Regions from separate parts of the Ensifer sp. Root954 genome, predicted to be linked through region 4. Evidence: riboswitches for the same ligand, from Rfam matches in the RefSeq annotation. Region 4 holds a riboswitch; each other region holds the start of a gene.
The links. Region 4 has a riboswitch for thiamine pyrophosphate ahead of thiB (thiamine ABC transporter substrate binding subunit). Riboswitches for the same ligand answer to the same signal wherever they lie in the genome.
Positions count from the first base shown of each region.

Region 1 (3,330 bases), on a different contig from region 4:
GTTGAACTGGTCCTCCCAGCGGAATTCGAAGCGCGCGCGCGATAGCGCGTCGTCGCGCACCTGGGCGGCCGGATGGCCCTTGGCGAGATCGGCGGCATGGGCGGCGATCTTGTAGGTGATGACGCCGACCTTGACGTCGTTGCGGTCGGGAAGACCCAGATGCTCCTTCGGCGTGACGTAGCAGAGCATGGCGGTGCCGAACCAGCCGATCATCGCCGCGCCGATGCCCGACGTGATGTGGTCGTAGCCGGGCGCAATGTCCGTCGTCAGCGGTCCGAGCGTGTAGAACGGCGCCTCGCCGCAGACGGCGAGTTGCTTGTCCATGTTCTCCTTGATCTTGTGCATCGGCACGTGGCCGGGGCCTTCGATCATCACCTGACAATCCTTGGCCCAGGCGATCTTGGTGAGTTCGCCGAGCGTTTCGAGTTCGGCGAATTGTGCCGCGTCGTTGGCATCGGCGATCGAGCCGGGGCGCAGGCCGTCGCCGAGCGAGAAGGAGACGTCATAGGCGCGGCAGATGTCGCAGATTTCCTCGAAATGCTCGTAAAGGAAGCTCTCGCGATGGTGATGCAGACACCACTTGGCCATGATCGAGCCGCCGCGCGAAACGATGCCGGTGACGCGATCGACGGTGAGCGGGATGTAGTGCAGCCGGACGCCGGCATGGATGGTGAAATAGTCGACGCCCTGTTCAGCCTGCTCGATCAGCGTGTCGCGATAGACTTCCCAGGTGAGGTCCTCGGCAATGCCGTTGACCTTTTCCAGCGCCTGGTAAAGCGGCACGGTGCCGATCGGAACCGGTGAGTTGCGGATGATCCATTCGCGGATGTTGTGGATGTTGCGGCCGGTCGAAAGGTCCATGACGGTGTCGGCGCCCCAGCGCGTCGCCCAGACCATCTTTTCGACCTCTTCCGCCATCGACGAGGTGACGGCGGAGTTGCCGATATTGGCGTTGATCTTCACCAGAAAGTTCCGGCCGATGATCATCGGCTCGGATTCCGGGTGGTTGATGTTGGCAGGCAGGATCGCCCGGCCGCTGGCGATTTCCTGGCGCACGAATTCGGGTGTCACGTGATCGGGGATGTGGGCGCCGAAGCTTTCGCCGTCCCGGACCTTCGCACGCGCCGCGTCGCGGCCGAGATTTTCGCGGATCGCCACGAACTCCATTTCCGGCGTGATGATGCCGGCGCGGGCATAGGCAAGCTGGGTCACTGCGCGGCCGCCCGTGGCCTTCAGCGGCGCATGCTGGAACGGGAAGGTCGGTGTCAGCCTGTCGCCGCTCACAAAGCCGTTGTCCTCGGGGCGGACCACGCGTCCCTCATAGGTTTCCACATCGCCGCGGTCGACGATCCAGTTGCGGCGCAGCCGCGGCAGGCCGTCCTCGATGCGGATCTCGGCGTCGTCGGCGGTGTAGGCGCCGGAGGAATCATAGACCGTAACCGGTTGCTCGCCCGACGTCGGGTGGAGCGCAATCTCGCGCATCGGCACGCGGATATCCGGATGAAGCACGCCCGGCTTGTGGATCTTGCGGGAGGCGGGAAGCGGTCCTTGCGTGACCGTGAGGGCTGCGGGTTTGGTGGCAATATTCATGACGAGGCTCCAAGTTTGCAATTGGAGACCCAGTTCTGATGCCGGAAAGATGAAAGACGCTCCGCCAGATGCTGGACGCACGGAATCCTGGCTTCGATATCTGCACCGTCCCTACGCCAGTATGAACTGGATCAGGTTCAACGGGTCACTGCGCCACAGCCGGCAAGCCGGCCATCCAGCAGAATCTCAGCCCCTTGCGGGACCCCCCTGGTGAATGCCTAGATCATAGCCATCGATCGGCCCGGGTCGTCAAGCGTGAATTCGCCTGCCGACAAATATGCACCTATTGCGTGTGGTGACGGATTCGGGTTTGACGCTAGCGGCCGGCCTTTTCCGGTGCGGCCCGCTCGGCGTAATCGGCACGGTTGATGCCGTGGCGCTGGAGCTTGTCGTAGAATGTCTTGCGCGGAATGCCGAGCGCCTCGATCGTCGCCTTGACGTCGCCGCGCTGAGCCCGCAACACCTCTTTCAGGATCTCCGCCTCGTAGCGTTCGAGCCGTTCCGGGAGCGCAAATCCAGGCTGTTCGGCGGGCGCAATCGGCTGTCCCAGCGGACCTTCGACACCAAGCGCCACGCGTTCGGCAAAGTGCGAGAGCTCGCGCACATTGCCCGGCCAGGCATGCGTCATCAGATGTCTCTGCACGGCCGATGTGACCACAGGCGCGTCGCGCTTGAAGCGCTCGGCCGCCCGGGTCAGGAAGTGCGAGAAGAGCAGCGGGATATCGTCTCGGCGTTCGCGCAGCGGTGGGATCGACAGCGTTACGACATTCAATCTAAAGTAGAGGTCTTCCCGGAAATCGCCGCGCTGCGCCGGGTCGCCAAGATCGATTTTGGCAGCCGCGATGACGCGGATATCGACCGGACGAACCTGGTTGGTGCCAAGCGGCGTGATTTCGCGCGCTTCCAGAACGCGCAGCATCTTCACTTGAGTCGCCGGTGGCATCGCCTCGATCTCGTCGAGGAACAGCGTGCCGCCGCTCGCATGCTCGATCCGGCCGATGCGCTTCTTCAAGGCGCCGGTGAAGGCGCCCTGTTCGTGGCCGAAGAGTTCGCTTTCGATCACCGTTTCGGGCAGCGCCCCGCAATTCAGCGCCACGAAGTTGCCGTTGCGGCGTCGGCTCCAATTGTGGAGCAGCGTCGCCACCACCTCCTTGCCGCTGCCCGTCTCGCCGGCGACGAGCACGTCGACATCGGTATCGGCAATGTGCCGGATCGTCTGGCGCAAGCGTTCCATGACCGGCGTCTGGCCGATCAGCGGCAGGTTGTCGCCGGCCGTCTCGGCGGCCCGTTTCAGCGCGCGGTTTTCCATCACGAGCCGGCGTTTTTCCAGCGCGCGATGCACGCTCTGCACCAGCCGGTCGGCGGCAAAGGGTTTGGGGATGAAGTCGTAGACGCCATCCTGCAGCGCCTGCACTGCCATCGGGATATCGCCATGGCCGGTCACCAGGATCACCGGCAGATCCGCGTCGAAAGCTTCGATGCGGCGGAAGAAGGCGAGGCCGTCGATGCCCGGCATGCGGATATCGCTGACGACGACGCCGTCGAAATTCGCATCCAGCGTCTTCAACGCTTCGGCAGCGCTGGCAAAAGGGGTAACGGCGAGGCCGGCGAGTTCCAGCGTCTGCGTCATCGCCTTGCGCAGATGGTTGTCGTCGTCGACGAGATAGACGGTCGGCTGCATCGCTCAGGCCCTCTTCAGGCGAACCGTGAAGACGGTGCCCCTGTCGCTGGTTTCGACGG
Region 1 covers NZ_LMJM01000001.1:107,166-110,495, reverse strand. Annotated here, with positions in the region: gene thiC (phosphomethylpyrimidine synthase ThiC) at 1-1,590, opposite strand, end outside; TPP riboswitch at 1,681-1,809, opposite strand; gene ASE71_RS00440 (sigma-54-dependent transcriptional regulator) at 1,907-3,271, opposite strand; gene ASE71_RS00435 (ATP-binding protein) at 3,275-3,330, opposite strand, start outside.
Region 1: another riboswitch for thiamine pyrophosphate. It lies ahead of thiC (phosphomethylpyrimidine synthase ThiC); the one in region 4 lies ahead of thiB (thiamine ABC transporter substrate binding subunit).

Region 2 (3,330 bases), on a different contig from region 4:
GTCGGCGGTCAGCAGGGTTTCGCCGACAAAGATCGAATTGGCGCCGGCGAAGAAACAGAGCGCCTGCGTCTCGTCGCTCATGTCGGTCCGGCCGGCCGAAAGCCGGACATGCGATAGCGGCATCAGGATGCGGGCAAGTGCGATGGTGCGGACGAAATCGATCGGATCGACGGGCGCTGCATCGGCCAGCTTCGAGCCCGGGATCGGGATCAGCATGTTGATCGGCACGCTTTCGGGCGGCACCGGCAGATTGGCGAGCGTCACCAGCATGGAGATCCGATCGTCGGCGGTTTCGCCCATGCCGAGAATGCCACCGGCGCAGACCTTGATGCCGGCGTCGCGGACATTCGCGAGCGTCTCCAGCCGGTCGGCAAAGCTGCGGGTGGTGATAATCTCTCCGTAGAAGCGTTCGGAGGTATCGACATTGTGGTTGTAGTAGTCGAGCCCGGCCTCGGCGAGCCGTGCGGACTGGTCCGGCGTCAGCATCCCGAGCGTCATGCAGGTTTCCATGCCAAGCGCCCGCACACCGCCGATCATGGCGACGATCGCGTCCATGTCGCGGTCCTTCGGGCTGCGCCAGGCGGCCCCCATGCAATAGCGCGTCGCACCGCCGTCGCGCGCCTGTCGCGCCTCGGCAAGCACACGCTCGACCTCCATCAGCTTCGATGCCTTGAGCCCGGTCGGATAGTGGGCGGACTGGCTGCAATAGCCGCAATCCTCGGCGCAGCCTCCGGTCTTGATCGAGAGCAGCCGGCTCATCTGGATGGCGTTGGGATCGAACTGCGCACGATGGACCGTGTGTGCGCGGTAGAGCAAATCGTTGAACGGCAAATTATAGATTTTTTCAGCTTCCGCTTGGGTCCAGCGGGATTCGCCCGCGTCGCCCGGGGTAAAATTAGCGCCAGTTGATAGGGTTCCGTCCAGCATTTCGGCTCGTCCTCCAGGTCATTGCAAATGCGAAATAGATAGAATCTGATATTATCTATAATTTTATCGACCAGCGAAGTTCGCAAGCACCCAAATGGAGAGTTTCTGTTATCGCATACCCTTATGGTTGCATTTTTGACCGTGAACGAATCTGGAAACCGCCGAGACGGGGCACCAATCACCAATCAATCGGTCGCAGCTCCCATTTCCGAAATCGGGCGTACCGCACCCGAGAAACAAGGACGCGGCTGGGCTTCTCCGGTGTTTTTCGACCCGCTCCACCCGGTTGCCCCACCTCCTTTCATCACGCCGCCAACGCTTCCGCTTTCTCGTCGCAAAATTATAGATAATTTTTTCGGCAGATGAGATCACATAGCACACGAATGCTGGCTCTTGACAAAAACCGCCCCGAACGGTCAGCTTGTTGCATTCACCAGGGGTGTCCCGCCAAGGGGCTGAGATTCTGCTATGCGGTTTGCGCGGCGCAGTGACCCGTTGAACCTGATCCAGTTCATACTGGCGTAGGGACGGTGCAGACATCGCTGCCGCAAACGTCGCCTTCACGCGACCATTCAACGGCAAGGCGTCCTTCCCCTTCCTTCGCTCGTGAACTGGGTCTCCACAATCGGAGCCTCGGCATGCACACCGCCAACACCATCCCGCTTCCCTCACGACGGCCCGCCCACGCCTCGCGGGAACACTGAGCCATGCGGATCCTCGTCAAAGGTGCCGGCGTCGCAGGGCTCTGTCTGGCGCATGAACTTAGCGCCCGCGGTGTCGCGGTGACGGTTGTCGAGCAAAAACCAGGCTTTGCCGGCGCGGCCTCCTGGTTTGCCGGCGGCATGCTGGCACCCTGGTGCGAACGCGAAAGCGCCGAAGAGGTGGTGCTGACGAAGGGCATCGGCGCCATCGACTGGTGGGACGACGCCCTGCCAGGCGAGGTTTCCCGAAACGGCACGCTTGTCGTCGCCCCGCCACGGGATGCGGGCGAACTCAAGCGCTTTGCCTCACGCACCTCCGGCTTCGAATGGCTCGACGCCGCCGCGATCGAACGGCTGGAACCGGCGCTTGCCGGACGTTTCCGCGAGGCGCTGTTTTTTCCCGGTGAGGCGCATCTCGACCCGCGCCGGGCGCTGAGCCGGTTGCGGCAGAAGCTTGTCGATCACGGCGTCACCTTCCTCGATGAGACGAGCGACGATGGCCACCACGATCTCGTCGCCGACTGCGCCGGCGCGGCACGCATCGGCGAAACGCGGGGCCTGCGGGGCGTGCGCGGTGAAATGCTCTACCTGCAGACAAGCGACGTGGAACTGTCGCGGCCGGTCAGGCTCATTCATCCCCGCATCCCGCTCTACATCGTGCCGCGCGGCGGCGGCCTCTTCATGTGCGGGGCTACGATGATCGAGACGGATGACGGCGGACCGATCACCGCCCGCTCCCTCATGGAACTGCTGAACGCCGCCTATGCGCTGCATCCGGCCTTCGGCGAAGCGCGCCTCGTCGAAACCGGCGCCGGCGTCCGCCCCGCCTTCGCCAACAACCTGCCGCGCGCCCTGCGCACCGGGCAGACCATCACGATCAACGGACTTTACCGCCATGGCTTCCTGCTTTCGCCGGCCCTGGCGGCGGAAGCAGCCGACCTCGCGCTTGCGCAGGACCTGAAGGGAGATGCCGCATGAGACTGACCGTCAATGGCGAGGATCACGACCTCGCCGTCACCACCCTCACCGAGCTTCTGGCCGCCCTTGATTTCGAAGGCGACTGGCTCGCCACCGCCGTCAACGGCGAACTGGTGCACCGGGCCGACCGTTCGGGTCATGCGCTCAGCGACCGGGACCGGATCGAAATTCTCTCGCCGATGAAAGGAGGCTGAGACATGCTGACGCTTTATGGACAGGACCTGCGCTCACGGTTGCTGCTCGGCACCGCCCGCTACCCCTCCCCCGCCGTTCTGGAAGATGCGGTGCGATCGTCAGGCACTGAGATCGTCACGGTCTCGCTCCGGCGCGAAACCGCCGGAGGCCGCCAGGGCGGCGCCTTCTTCGAACTGATCCGGGCGCTCGGCGTGCACGTGCTGCCGAACACCGCCGGCTGCCACTCGGTGTCAGAGGCGGTGCTGACGGCCAAGATGGCGCGCGAGGTCTTCGGCACCAACTGGCTGAAACTCGAAGTGATCGGCCACCACGATACGCTGCAGCCCGATGTCTTCGGCCTGGTCGAGGCGGCGCGCATCCTCTCGGCCGAAGGGTTCGAAGTCTTTCCCTACACCACGGATGATCTCGTGGTTGCCGAACGGCTCGTGGAAGCCGGCTGCAAGGTGCTGATGCCCTGGTGCGCGCCGATCGGCAGCGCCATGGGGCCGCAGAACATCCAGGCGCTCAGGGCAGTGCGGGCCAACTTTCC
Region 2 covers NZ_LMJM01000001.1:253,115-256,444, forward strand. Annotated here, with positions in the region: gene bioB (biotin synthase BioB) at 1-927, opposite strand, end outside; TPP riboswitch at 1,353-1,473, shown strand; gene thiO (glycine oxidase ThiO) at 1,635-2,606, shown strand; gene thiS (sulfur carrier protein ThiS) at 2,603-2,800, shown strand; gene ASE71_RS01070 (thiazole synthase) at 2,804-3,330, shown strand, end outside.
Region 2: another riboswitch for thiamine pyrophosphate. It lies ahead of thiO (glycine oxidase ThiO); the one in region 4 lies ahead of thiB (thiamine ABC transporter substrate binding subunit).

Region 3 (3,330 bases), on a different contig from region 4:
CTGCCGATCTGCCACAATCACGGGCAGATGGTGAAGCGCTCCTCTGGCCAGCTTTGCAACGGCGCCTCACCGATCAGTTGCCACACGTGTTTTCCTGAAATCCCGGTGTCGCGGTTCGTTCGCCGCGAACAGTTCGTGCGCGGCATGCTCAATCTCGCCGATGCCTTCATCGCGCCGAGTGCCTTTCTCGCCAACCGCTATGTCGAATGGGGTCTTGAAGCCGCAAAGATCTTCGTCATCGAGAACGGCATCGTCATGGGCGACAAGGCGCCGGCCCGCGAATTGCCGTCGCCGACGGCCCGGCGCAACCGTTTTGCCTATTTCGGGCAGATGACACCGTTCAAGGGCGTTCATGTGTTGATCGACGCGGTATCGCGCGTGCCCGGCGACATCTGGGGCGACGATTCCTCACTGATGATCTTCGGCGGCAACCTCGAGCGTCAGCCGAAGGACTATCAGGAGAAGGTGGCTAAACTGATCGAGGACGCCGGTCACCGCGTCCGCTTCTACGGCGCCTACCAGAACCAGGACATGCCGCGGCTGATGCGCTCGGTCGACTGGGTGGTAATGCCCTCGGTCTGGTGGGAAAATTCGCCCGTCGTCATCCAGGAGGCGTTGCATCACGGTCGGCCGATCCTGTGTTCAGACATCGGCGGCATGGCCGAAAAGGTTCGCGACCGGCTGGATGGCTATCACTTCCGCGCCGGCAGCGCACAAGACCTTGCAGACCGCCTTATAGACGTGCTGAGCACGCCGCGATCATGGGACAATCTGCGGGCAACGCTCCGGCGACCGACGAGCCATGTCGACTGCGCGCGCGAGCATGTGGCGCTCTATCGCAAGATGCTCAAGGGCGAGCAACCGGCTGCGCCGAGCGCGGCAGTGGCCTGAGGTGCAATGAACGCCATGCTACCGCGGAAAGCCATACTGAGTCATTCGTCCGAGGCGGCCGTCTGCTTAGGCCCCTTCCGAAGACGCTGTGCTCTTGCTGCGGCTATCGCCCCACCAATGATGAAAATGATGCACCGGCCCCCGCCCCTGTCCGATGGTCAGACGATCGGCAGCGACCAGCGCATCATGCAAATAGGCCTTGGCAGCGACGACCGCATCCTCGATCGGCCTCCCCTTGGCAAGACCCGCAGCGATTGCAGCCGAGAGGGTGCACCCGGTGCCGTGATCGTTCCTGGTTTCGATCCGCGGCCGCGACAGTTGCAGGACCGTTCCCCCGCTATAGAGGATATCGATCGCAACTCTTCCCTCTGCATGCCCGCCTTTCATCAGCACCGAACGGGCGCCGAGTTTCAGAAGCATCTCGGCCTGGCGCGCGATCTCGGTTTCGGTTTCGGCGATCCCGCGTCCGGTCAACAGCGCCGCCTCGGGCAGGTTCGGCGTCAGAATGAGCGCGAGCCGCAACAACTCCTCCTTGAGCGTCGCGACCGCGTCCGGCTGCATCAAGTGATCGCCCGAGGTCGCCACCATCACCGGGTCGATGACAGCCAGCCGGTCGTAGCGCTTCAGACCAGCCGCGATCACCGCGATCGTCTCGCGCCGCGACACCATTCCGATCTTCACCGCACCGATGGCGAGATCCGAAAACACGGCGTCGATCTGAGCGGCAACCACGGTTTCGGAGATATCCTCAACCGCAGAAACCCCGCGGGTGTTCTGCGCCGTGACCGCGGTGATCACGCTTGCGCCATAAACTCCGAGCGCCGAGAACGTCTTCAGATCCGCCTGGATGCCGGCCCCGCCGCCGGAATCCGAACCTGCGATGGTAACGGCGATCGCGGTCATCGCCCCACCTGCATGAGCCTTGAGCCTTTTTGGATTGAGTCAAAAACAGACACGAGCAAAGCGACCTCCCGGAAATGGACGGAGATCCGATCGGTAAGCGCAAAGACGGCTGGTGAGCAGAAGGGCCCTTGCCGTTCCTACGCCGGTATGATCCGGATCAGGTTCAAGGGTCTGGCTCACCGCCATCTCAGCACCGTTACAGTGCTCCCCTCGGCGGGTGGGATGCTAGGGGAGCGTGGGCGGGGATGTCAATTGGCCGATACCGCGGATAGACGCCGCGCTTTTCGACACAGGCGCTGCGGAGCAAGCCGTCAAGTGACAGGCCACGGAATAATACTTCCACTTCATGAGCCTGCTTATCCGGGATCGGAAATGATCAAGGCGAAAAACAACGTTAGCACGCCACGATCGGCGTATTATTTTGCACATAGGCCGCGGCGACGGAGGAATATACAATGAAGATCGAAGAAACGGCTATTCCCTCCGTTTTCTTGATCAAGCCCAAGCGATTGATCGACGCGCGTGGCTACTTCGCTGAGACCTTTCGGGCTGATTGGTTCGCCGAGGTCGTCGGTACGTACTCTTTCGTTCAGGACAATCAATCGCTGTCACTTGAAGACGGCACTGTGCGCGGACTGCATTTCCAACTGGCGCCGCGAGCACAGGGAAAACTGGTTTCTTGTATCGCCGGCGCCCTTTGGGATGTGGCGGTGGACCTTCGACGCGGATCACAGACCTACGGGAAGTTCGTAGCCGCTGAGCTTTCGGAAGAAAACGGTCACCAGCTCTGGATTCCGCCGGGTTTCGCTCACGGCTTTTGCACCCTGAAACCGTCGACCGTAGTCAGCTACAAAGTGACCGATTACTACAGCCCTGAGCATGATCGTGGGCTTCTCTGGAACGACCCAGAACTCGGGATAAACTGGCCCGTGCCCCCGAGTAACGCCATCCTGTCGGACAAGGACAGGGATCAGCCAAAACTCTCCAATCTACGCGCTACGCTCGGACGAGAAGCTTAGTCTCGATGTTGATCATAAAAGGACTTCGCTGAGTTATGCGTGTACTTGTCACTGGCGGGGCTGGCTTTATTGGTTCAGCGGTTATTCGACACCTCATTATCGACAGGGGATATGACGTGTTGAACGTAGACAAACTGACCTACGCAGGAACCCTTAGCTCCCTAAGGTCCGTCGCAAACAACCCATCATATCGCTTTCTCAGGGCTGACATATGCGATGGGCGGGCTATTGCCGATGCCTTCTCCACATTCAGGCCCGATCGCGTCATGCATCTCGCTGCCGAGAGTCATGTCGACCGCTCAATTACTGGAGCAAGGGATTTCATCGAAACGAACGTTCTTGGAACGTTCAACCTGCTGGAATGCGCAAGGGCATATTGGCAGTCCATGAAGGAGGAGGGCAAGCGCAGGTTTCGCTTTCTTCACGTTTCAACGGATGAAGTGTACGGCTCGCTCGCGGACGCGCAGCTGTTTTCCGAGGAGACGCGGTATGATCCAAGCTCCCCTTATTCGGCTTC
Region 3 covers NZ_LMJM01000045.1:112,850-116,179, reverse strand. Annotated here, with positions in the region: gene ASE71_RS25695 (glycosyltransferase family 4 protein) at 1-891, shown strand, start outside; gene thiD (bifunctional hydroxymethylpyrimidine kinase/phosphomethylpyrimidine kinase) at 958-1,794, opposite strand; TPP riboswitch at 1,912-2,015, opposite strand; gene rfbC (dTDP-4-dehydrorhamnose 3,5-epimerase) at 2,250-2,813, shown strand; gene rfbB (dTDP-glucose 4,6-dehydratase) at 2,849-3,330, shown strand, end outside.
Region 3: another riboswitch for thiamine pyrophosphate. It lies ahead of thiD (bifunctional hydroxymethylpyrimidine kinase/phosphomethylpyrimidine kinase); the one in region 4 lies ahead of thiB (thiamine ABC transporter substrate binding subunit).

Region 4 (3,330 bases):
CGCGATAGGGATCGTCACTCGGGCCGAGTCCTGCCTCGGCATAGGCCTGCACGGTGTCGTAGCCGTCGAAATCCGGCGCCTGGTGCAGATAGCGGATGGTCGCGGAGGGATGGCGGAAGATTTCGCCCGACTGCGCCTCGGCCAGACCCGCGGCAATCTTCATCAGCGTCGACTTGCCCGAGCCGTTGCGGCCGACCAGACAGATGCGGTCACCCGGTTCGACTTGAAAATTGGCGCCGGCTAGCAGCGGCGCGCCGCCGAAGGTGAGGAAGATGTCGTCGAGTTTCAGAATGGGAGGCGCCAAGGCTCAGGCTCCGGAAAGATCATAGGGGCGGGCGAGCACAATGGCGCGACCGCTCTGGAGAGTGAAGCGAAGGGGACCCTCCGCAACGTTGGAAACGGTTCGGGACGAGCCGAACGGCAAGGTGAAATCGTCGAGCGGATAGCGCGCATTGACGATCGAAAGACCGGTAAGCTCGGTCAACCCGAGCACCGAGAAGAGGCAGCCCTTGGGTAGGTCGAGGTCGAGCGAGCCGGCCAGCAGCGGATAGGCCTCTTCCTCGCCCGAGGTCATCAACACGGAAAGGCCACGCTCGGCAAGGGCGACGGCATGCAGCAGGTGCATGAAGGCGTGATCGCTGCGGGTACCGCCGAGGGCGCCGGCGAAAATCAGGCGATCGGCTCCACGCGACAACGCCGCCTCGACCGCGATCTCCCCGTCCGTCGCGGCCTTTGCCGCCGGATAGGGCTCGCGCGGGACGGAGGTGTAGTCCGCAAGAAGGGCTTCCTCGGTCGAGTCGAAATCACCGACCCAGACATCCGGCACGATGCCGAGCAATCGGGCATGGCGCATGCCGCCGTCAGCCGCAATGAAGCGACTTGCGGTCAGCTGGTGAGCCAGCCGGTCGGTCAGCGAAAGGGCGCCGCCAAGCAGAATGGTGAAGGTCGATCGAGCCATGGCAAAGCCCATAGCGCAAAGGACCGCCGAAGGAAAACGAAGAAAACCGTCGAACGAGCGGTTCTCGATATTTTGGTCAGACCATCAATGCCCCTCGGGCACCGGATCGGGGAAAAGCATGCCGGCATAAATGCCGGGGGTCGAATCCGGAATTTCGACGGCGCCGGCCACCCGCTCGTAGAACTTCGCCGGCCCGACGCCGCCGATAATCGCGTAGCCATAGCCGGCCTCGCGCATCGCCGTGAGGCTTGCAAGCAACAGTGCCTCACCGATCCCCTGCCCGCGCATGCTTTCGTCGACGCCGGTCGGACCGAAGAAGCCGAGTGCCGTTACGTCGTGGCAGGAAAAGCCGACGATCTTTTCGTCATGGACAGCGACGTGCATGCGCGTCGGGGTGGAGGAAAAGGCGGCTTCCGCCTCGCCCGCCCATCCGGCACCGAAAGTCCTTTCGATCCAGGAAACAACCAGGCGGCGCTCCGGCGCCATGGCGCGGCGAATGCTGACGCCAAGGCCAAGCTTCGACTGAGGTTCAGCCGGCAGGGCATAAAGTCGAACAAGCATATCGGGCATGACATTTCCTCCTCGCTGCCGTTGTGTAGCGCAGTTGGCGGCATACGCAAACACGCGCCATTGTGCTGGCCAGGCGTCCCCTAGCTTCGCCGTAAACATCGCTTGCCATGGGACCGAGGCAGCGGTAAATCTCTTGCCGCTCTAACGGGGTGCCTCCCGACCGCATTGCGGCCGGAGGCTGAGAGGCGTCAAAACGCCAACCCGCGGAACCTGATCCGGCTCATACCGGCGGAGGGATTAGACGCGATCGGATCGATACGCCCTTTTCCCATGCAACAACGAACTTTGGGAGAGAGGTCCTCGCCATGTGCAATTCATCGCAACTTAAATTCTTTAGCCGGCTAGCCCTTGCGACGGCCGCGAGCCTTGTTTTCTCCGGCGCCGCGACCGCCGCCGACAAGACGCTGACGGTGTACACCTATGAGAGCTTCATCACCGAATGGGGCCCGGGCGCCAAGGTCGCAGAAGCCTTCGAGAAGACCTGCGAATGCAAGGTCAACTATGTCGGCGTGGCCGACGGCGTCGAGCTGCTCACCCGCCTGAAGCTCGAAGGCGAGGCCTCCAAGGCCGACATCGTGCTTGGTCTCGACACCAACCTCGTTGCGGAAGCCAAGGCAACGGGCTTCTTCGCGCCGCACGGCGTCGAGGCAACCGGCGTCACCGTTCCCGGCAACTTCTCCGACGACACGTTCCTGCCCTATGACTACGGCCACTTCGCCGTCGTCTACGACACCGAGACGCTGAAGACGCCGCCGAAGAGCCTGAAGGAGCTGGTAGAAGGCGACCCGTCGCAGAAGATCGTCATCGAGGATCCGCGTACATCGACGCCGGGCCTCGGCCTCCTGCTCTGGGTCAAGGCCGTCTATGGCGATGAGGCGGGTGCCGCCTGGACGAAGCTGAAGGACCGCGTTCTGACCGTCACCCCCGGCTGGTCGGAAGCCTATGGCCTCTTCACAAAGGGCGAGGCGCCGATGGTGCTGTCCTACACCACGTCGCCGGCCTACCACATGGTCGCGGAAAACACCGAGCGCTACCAGGCCGCTGCCTTCTCCGAAGGGCACTACATCCAGATCGAAGTCGCCGGCATGACCAAGAACGCCAAGGAGCCGGAACTGGCAAAGCAGTTCCTCGCCTTCATGACCGGTCCGGACTTCCAGTCGATCATCCCGACGACGAACTGGATGATGCCGGTCGCAGCGACCAAGGAGCCGCTGCCGGACGCCTTCGACAAGCTGGTCAAGCCGGAAAACACCTTCCTCCTGCCCTCGGAGGAAGTCGCCAAGAACCGCAAGGCCTGGATCGATGAATGGCTTGCCGCCATGAGCAAGAACTGAGGCCGGATTGTTCGCACTGCGCGAAAATCGCATGACAGTGGTCGCCGGGGCAGCCTGCCTCGGCGTCTTCGTACTTTTCGTCGGTCTTGCGATCGTCGCCTTGCTGAGCCAGACGGGCGGCGCGAGCGACGATGCGCTGTTCGACGCCTACATCTGGCGCGTCACCCGCTTCACGCTGCTGCAGGCGACCCTCTCGACGTTGCTGTCGGTGCTCTTTGCCATCCCCGTCGCCCGGGCGCTGGCGCGACGGCCGCAGTTCCCCGGCCGCATCTGGCTGCTGCGCTTGATGGCGCTGCCACTCGGACTGCCGGTTCTGGTTGGCGCACTCGGGCTGATCGAGATCTGGGGGCGGCAGGGTTTCCTCAATTCCGGCCTGCGCTGGCTCGGCCTCGCGCAGCCCGTCAGCATTTACGGCCTGTTCGGCATCCTGCTTGCCCACGTCTTCTTCAACATGCCGCTTGCGGCGCG
Region 4 covers NZ_LMJM01000022.1:199,099-202,428, reverse strand. Annotated here, with positions in the region: gene ASE71_RS12955 (ABC-F family ATP-binding cassette domain-containing protein) at 1-304, opposite strand, end outside; gene ASE71_RS12950 (thiamine diphosphokinase) at 308-958, opposite strand; gene ASE71_RS12945 (GNAT family N-acetyltransferase) at 1,043-1,528, opposite strand; TPP riboswitch at 1,664-1,782, shown strand; gene thiB (thiamine ABC transporter substrate binding subunit) at 1,834-2,862, shown strand; gene thiP (thiamine/thiamine pyrophosphate ABC transporter permease ThiP) at 2,870-3,330, shown strand, end outside.